DNA from 2 places in the Streptomonospora salina genome. Region 1 is predicted to be linked to the other one. Evidence: predicted binding sites of a transcription regulator. Region 1 holds the regulator's gene; the other holds the start of a gene.
The links. Region 1 encodes LexA, which represses DNA repair genes until DNA is damaged. Its sites were predicted from a motif close to TCGAACANNTGTTCGA; they were not measured.
Positions count from the first base shown of each region.

Region 2: ruvC (crossover junction endodeoxyribonuclease RuvC) is a predicted target of LexA. The motif match lies at 1,527-1,542, and genes of this name have one in related genera.

Region 1 is NZ_JACHLY010000001.1:4,529,564-4,532,967, reverse strand. It holds gene HNR25_RS25465 (LysM peptidoglycan-binding domain-containing protein) at 277-948, opposite strand; gene lexA (transcriptional repressor LexA) at 1,437-2,054, shown strand; gene HNR25_RS20515 (alpha/beta hydrolase family protein) at 2,385-3,404, shown strand, end outside.
Region 2 is NZ_JACHLY010000001.1:4,707,027-4,710,430, forward strand. It holds gene HNR25_RS21305 (YebC/PmpR family DNA-binding transcriptional regulator) at 1-589, shown strand, start outside; gene HNR25_RS21310 (DUF4282 domain-containing protein) at 781-1,296, shown strand; gene ruvC (crossover junction endodeoxyribonuclease RuvC) at 1,642-2,208, shown strand; gene ruvA (Holliday junction branch migration protein RuvA) at 2,216-2,830, shown strand; gene ruvB (Holliday junction branch migration DNA helicase RuvB) at 2,842-3,404, shown strand, end outside.

The sequences.
Region 1 (3,404 bases):
ATTCCCGGCACCGGACGCGGCGGCGACCGGTCGGTACCTTACTCGCCCGCGCCGCCCGCTCGGGCGCGTACACGCCGGAGCCCGGCCGGGGCCGCGGGGCGCGTGTACGGCGCATCGGGACCCGTCACCGCCGCTGTGGAGAGCGCGGTGGGATATCTCCAGGGCGGCACCGGCGCAGCTGCCGCGGCGCCGGTACAGCGGCGCCCGAATTCGGCCGGCGGCCGACAGGGCTGTCCCGGCGCGACCGGTTCGCCGGCGGTCCCGGTACGGGTCCGGTCAGAAGTCCGGCATCTCCAGCTCCTGGCCCGGTTCGAGCTCGGACTCGCCGAGACCGTTCACCCGCACGATCCTGTGCACGGTGCTGCGGGGGTCGTCGCCGGGTCGCACGCGCTCGGCGATGTCCCAGAGCGTGTCGCCGTCGCGGACGACGACGGTGGAGGGGGGTTCCTCGCGCAGAGCGGATTCGGGGGCCGCGCCGGATGCGGCGGCGCCGGCGGTGGCGGCGGCCGTGGCCAGCGCCACCAGCGCGGCGGTGGCCAGCACCGAGGCGGCGGTGCCCACGACGATGCGCCCGCGGCGGGTGAGGCGGTCGCTCCAGACCCGAACGGCGGCGGCCAGCGCCGTGGCCGGGGCGCGGGACGCCCGGGCGGGCTCGGGGTCCGGATGCACCGGCCGTCGCCGGGAGCGGTCCGGAGCCGGCTGGGCGGGTACGGCCGCGGCTTCGGCCGCGGATTCGGCGCAGCTCCACTCCGGAAGCTGCCGCTCCCAGTCGAACAGCGCACCGTTGTGCGCGCCCGGGATCGTGTCGGCCGCTGCCGCTCCGCCGAGGCGGGCGGACTCGTCGGCCGGCGGCGGCGCCTGGGCCGGCACCACCCACAGCCGGGAGCGGCGGCCGCGGCGGCCGGGCCGGGCGGCAGAGTCGGGAGCCGGTGCGTCCGGCCAGTCCACGGGGGATTCGAATGCAGCGGCGGATCGAGACGCAGACAGAGTCATGGCCACACAGCCCTCACCTTCGTACGCCAGTCCATTAGAACTAACGTTCGATTCCTACCGCATCCGCGCGAAATTTTCAGCACCATCTCGAACGTTTGTTTGATATTGCCGTGTGCACGCAGTAGCGTTGGACATGTTTCGCTGCGGTATCGGCGCTGCCACTCGACGTGGTCGCACGCGCGCTACCGCTGGCGAAGATCGATCGACGGGCCGGTCCCACGTGTCGGGGGGATCCGCCTGACGCCTGCACCGATAGCCGCATCCAGAACAACCGACCCCCGAGGAGGCCGGCCGTGCCGGAGGAGAACCACGGAACCCAGGAACCTCACGCGGGCGGGGGGTCCGTCACCGCACTCCGGTCCACTGCCGCTCCACCCGCGGATCCGCAGGACTCCGCTGACGGCGCCGAGGGAGCACCGAAGCTTACCGCCCGCCAGCAGAGCGTGTTGAACTGCATCCACCGTTACGTGCGGCAGCGCGGGTATCCACCGTCGATCCGGGAGATCGGCGACGCGGTGGGGCTATCGAGCCCGTCCAGTGTGGCGCACCAATTGAAGGTGTTGCAACGCAAAGGCTATCTCTATCGCGATCAGAACCGCCCACGCGCGGTCGAAATCCGCATTCCGGGACAGGCTCCGGTCCGCTCGTGGGACCACTTGGAGGAGACCCCCGAGGCCGACGAATCCCGGGCCACGGCGGTTCCGGTCGTCGGACGCATCGCCGCCGGCGGCCCGATCCTGGCCGAGGAGTCCATCGAGGACGTGCTCACCCTCCCCAAGCAGCTCGTGGGCGAGGGCCGGCTGTTCATGCTGAACGTGGTCGGCGACTCGATGGTCGATGCCGCCATCACCGACGGCGACCTGGTCGTCGTCCGCCAGCAGCCCGACGCCGACAACGGCGACATCGTCGCTGCACTGCTGGACGACGAGGCCACGGTCAAGACCTTCAAACGCGACGACGGCCATGTGTGGCTGCTGCCGCGCAACGACGACTACACGCCGATTCTCGGTGACGACGCCACCATTCTCGGCAAGGTCGTCACCGTTCTGCGACGCGTGTGAGGCACCGGCGGCGTCCGGTAACGAATTCGAATCGCTTCGGCACGGGCCCGTGATCCGGCTTACTGATCACGGGCCCGACACGTTTTCGGAATTCAACGGTTATCCCGCTCCCGATCCGTCCGGCGGCGCTTCGCCGCCTGGACACGCGGCGCGCTAGACCACAACGCGGCAGAAGCGCCAGGGACCAAAGGCCGGTGCCGCCACCGGTTCGGCAGCACAGCGTGTACGGGCCGAGGCGTCCCGGTCCCGCGGGCACGAAGGTCCCCGGCGCGGCCGCCGCCGACCGCGCCGGCCACAGCCCGGGGCGGACCCGGCCACTACGGTGGGACCATGCCCGTCCGCGCCGCCCTTCGCGCCACCGCCCCGTCCGTGCTCCTGACAGTCCTGCTCGCCGCCGGCTGCGCCCCCGGCGACGGATCCGGCGGCTCCGGGACCGCCCCCGAACCGCCGGGCGTCCGCCCGCAGCAGCTCCCTGTGACATTCGAGAGCGGACCCGACACCCTCCACGGCACCTTCGCGCTGCCGCCCGGCGGCGGCACGGACCTGCCCGCCGCGCTGATCGTCTCCGGAAGCGGCCCCACCGACCGCGACGGCGACAACCCGGCCCGGCCCGACGCGGGAACCAACGAGAACTTCGCGCGCGTACTGGCCGACTCCGGGGTGGCGTCACTGCGCTACGACAAACTCGGCAGCGGCAAGACGGGCATGGCCGCACGCGACGACGACGCGACGGTCGGCTACGACGTCTTCGCCGAGGAGTTCGCCGACGCCTACGCCCACCTCGCCGACCGGCCCGAGGTCGACCCGTCCCGGCTGATGGTGGTGGGCCACAGCGAAGGGGCGCTGTTCGCGCTGAACGCACACACGATCGTCGACGCGCATCCGCCCCGGGCGCTCGTCCTCGCCGCCCCGCCCGGCCGGCGCTACCTCGACACCGTCGACCGGCAGATCACCGAGCAGGTCCGCCAGGCCGAGGCCGCCGGATCCATGGACTTCGGGCGGGCCGAGGAGACCCTGTCCGACCTGCGCTACGGCATCGCCCGGATCCGCGACGGCGAGGACCTGGACGGGCTGCACCTGGCATCGGAGGTGAACCGGATCCTGGCCCCCGAGTTCGTACCGTTCCTGCGCAGGATCGACACCATGGACCCGGTGGAACTGGCCCGCGACCTGCCTCCGCAGACCGCCGCACTGGTGCTGCGCGGCACGGAGGACTCCCAGATCACCGCCGCCGCCGTCGACCGCCTCATGACCGGCCTGCCCGGCGCCCGGCGCGTCGACCTCGACGGCGCCGACCACGTGTTCCGAATGTACAGCGACGCGCCCGGCGCCGCGGTCCTCGACGCCGAC
Region 2 (3,404 bases), 180 kb from region 1:
GAAGGCGAAGAAGAGTTCGGTGCCGCTCGACAACATCGAGCGCGCCCGCAAGCGCGGTTCCGGCGAAGAAGCCGGCGGCGCCGACTGGCAGACCGTCTGGTACGAGGGATACGCCGCAGGCGGGGTCGCGCTGCTCGTCGAGTGCCTCACCGACAACCGCAACCGCGCGACCTCCGAGGTGCGCATGGCGGTCACCCGCAGCGGCGGCTCGATGGGCGACGCCGGATCGGTGTCCTACCTCTTCACGCGCAAGGGCGTCGTGACGGTCTCCAAGGACAGCGCCACCGAGGACGACGTCACCCTCGCGGTGGTCGAAGCCGGCGGCGAGGACGTCAACGACCTCGGCGAGTCCTTCGAGGTCGTCAGCGAACCCAACGAGATCGTCAACGTGCGCACGGCACTGCTGGAAGCGGGCATCGAGTACGACTCGGCCGAGGTCTCCTTCCTGCCCAGCGTCGAGGTCCGGGTAGGCGAGAACGACGCGAAGAAGGTCATGCGCGTGGTCGACGCCCTGGAGGACTCCGACGATGTGCAGAACGTCTACACCAACGCCGACATCCCCGACGACGTCATGGCCAAGCTCGGCTAGAGTCCCCGCGCCTCCGCGCCCGTACGCCGCACGCCCCGCACTCCGGTCCCGGAGCGGGGCGTGCGGCGTTTCGCGCCCGCCGGGCCGCCCGGGTGCCGCGGATCCGCCCGCTCGCCCCGCTGCGCGCGGCCGCGCGCGGTAGGGTGGCCAACCGCCGAAGCAGTCCCGCCCAGCCGCGTGAGCGAGGCCCCATGAATCCCCCCGGTGACACCCCCGACGAGTCCGGCCGTCCCGACTACGGTTCCCGGCCCGGGCCGGATCCGTCCGGCTACTCCGATCCTGCGGGCTATCCCGGCCAGCCGGGCCAGCCGGGCGCGTCCGGCCCCCAGCAGGGCCGGCAGCAGCCGCCGCACCAGCCGCCCTACGGCGCGCCCGGTCCCGGCCCGGCGGCTCCGCCGCCCGCGGCCGGCCCCAACTTCGTCACGGCGCTGTTCGACTTCGAGTTCCGCAGCTTCGTCACCACCCGGATCACCAAGGTGCTGTTCGTCCTCGGCCTGGTGCTGATCGCGATCTCCACCCTCAGCGGGATCGTCGGCTCCTTCGACCTCATATCCCACAACGCACTGGCCGGCCTGCTGGCCCTGCTGGGAGCACTGGTCGGCGGAGCCGTGTCGGTGCTGCTCACGCGTGTGGTCCTGGAAGTGCTGATCGTGCTGTTCCGCATCAGTGAGCACCTCGCCGCGCTCCGCGCCCGCAGCGGCATGTGAGCCGGCGGGTGCTCCGCGGGCGGCGCCCGTCGGCGGAGTCCGCCGGGTCTTGTCGGGGGTGGTGCCCCGGTCCTCACCGAGCGCGGGGTTCTCACCGGCACAGTGCTGGAGAACGGTTGAAACCCCGCGCTCGTTTTCGGTGCACCCGACACAACGGGCCGCGGCCGAGGGCGGACGCGCCGAAGGGCGGGGGAGAGGAGCGTCGCCGGTTCCCGATAGGCTCGGAGCCTGCGAACGGGCGTTCGAGGACGGCGCCGCGGCGCGCAGAGCCGCTGTCGGGAACGGCGGAGCGCCCGCACGGGCAGGCAGCGCCCGCCCGGCCGGTGCGGACGAGGGAGGAGCGGCGTGCGAGTCATGGGGGTCGATCCGGGGCTGACCCGGTGCGGAGTGGGAGTGGTCGACGGCGCGGTCGGGCGGTCCCTCGCGCTGTCGGGCGCCGGGGTCGTGCGCACCGGCGCCGACGCCGACCTGCCCGAGCGGCTCCTGGGCATCGAACACGGCATCGAGGACTGGCTGGACCGGTACCGCCCCGACGCCGTCGCCGTCGAGCGGGTCTTCGCCCAGCACAACGTCAGCACCGTCATGGGCACCGCCCAGGCCAGCGCGATCGCGATCACGTGCGCGGCCCGCCGCGGACTCCCCGTCGCGCTGCATACGCCCAGCGAAGCCAAAGCCGCCATCACCGGCAGCGGACGCGCCGACAAGGCCCAGGTGCAGACCATGGTCGCCCGGCTGCTGGGCCTGGACGCCGCCCCCAAACCGGCCGACGCCGCCGACGCCGCCGCACTGGCCATCTGCCACATCTGGCGCGGCGGTGCCCGGGACCGCATCGCCCAGGCCCAGCAGGACCTCGCCCGCAAGGTGGAGCTGGCGCGCCGCACCCGTCCGACCCCCGAAACCCCCGGAAGGTGACGCCGACGTGATCGCGTTCCTCAGCGGCCGCGTGGCCGCCCGCACCGGAGGGACCGCCGTGATCGAGGTCGGCGGCGTCGGCATGACCGTGCACTGCACACCGACGACCCTGGCCGGCCTGCGGGTGGGCGAGCAGGCCACCGTCCCCACCTCGCTGGTGGTCCGCGAGGAGTCGCTGACCCTCTACGGATTCGCCGACGACGACGAGCGCGAGGTCTTCGAACGGCTCCAGCAGGCGAGCGGGGTCGGGCCGCGCCTGGCGCTGGGCATCCTCGCCGTGCACACGCCCGACGTCCTGCGTTCGGCCGTCGCCTCCGAAGACACCGCCGCCCTCACCCGCGTACCCGGCGTCGGACCCAAGGGCGCCCAGCGCATCGCCCTGGAACTGCGCGACAAGCTCGGTCCGCCCCCGGCCGCCGACCCCGCCGTCGCCGAGCACGGTGCCGCGCCTCCCGCGGCCGAGGCGCCGTGGCGCCCGCAGGTGGTCTCGGGGCTGGTCAACCTGGGATGGTCGGCCAAGGACGCCGAAACCGCGGCCGAGGCCGTCGCCCCCGAGGCCGCCGACTCCCCCGATGTGGCCGTGCTGCTGCGCAGCGCCTTGCGCAGGCTCAGCCGGTCTTAGGAGCACACACGATGAGCGACTACGAGCGCGACGCCGTCGCGGCCGACGCCGACTCCGACGAGCGTGCGCTGGAAGGAGCGCTGCGTCCGCGCAGCCTGGACGACTTCGTCGGCCAGGAGCGTGTCCGCCAGCAGCTGTCGCTGGTGCTGCGCGGCGCTCAGCGGCGCGGCCGGGCCCCCGACCACGTGCTGCTCTCCGGCGGGCCGGGCCTGGGCAAGACCACCCTGGCCATGATCATCGCGGCCGAGCTCGGCGCGCCCCTGCGCATCAGCTCCGGACCGGCCATCGAGCGCTCCGGCGACCTCGCCGCGGTGCTGTCCACCCTGCACGACGGCGAGGTGCTGTTCCTCGACGAGATCCACCGGATGGCGCGCCCCGCCGAAGAGATGCTCTACGTCGCCATGGAGGACTTCCGCGTGGACGTGATGGTCGGCAAAGGGCCGGGCGCGACCGCCATCCCGCTGGACGTCGCCCCCTTCACCCTGGTCGGCGCCACGACGCGTTCGGGACTGCTGCCCGCACCGCTGCGCGACCGGTTCGGCTTCACGGCCAACATGGACTTCTACGACGCCGC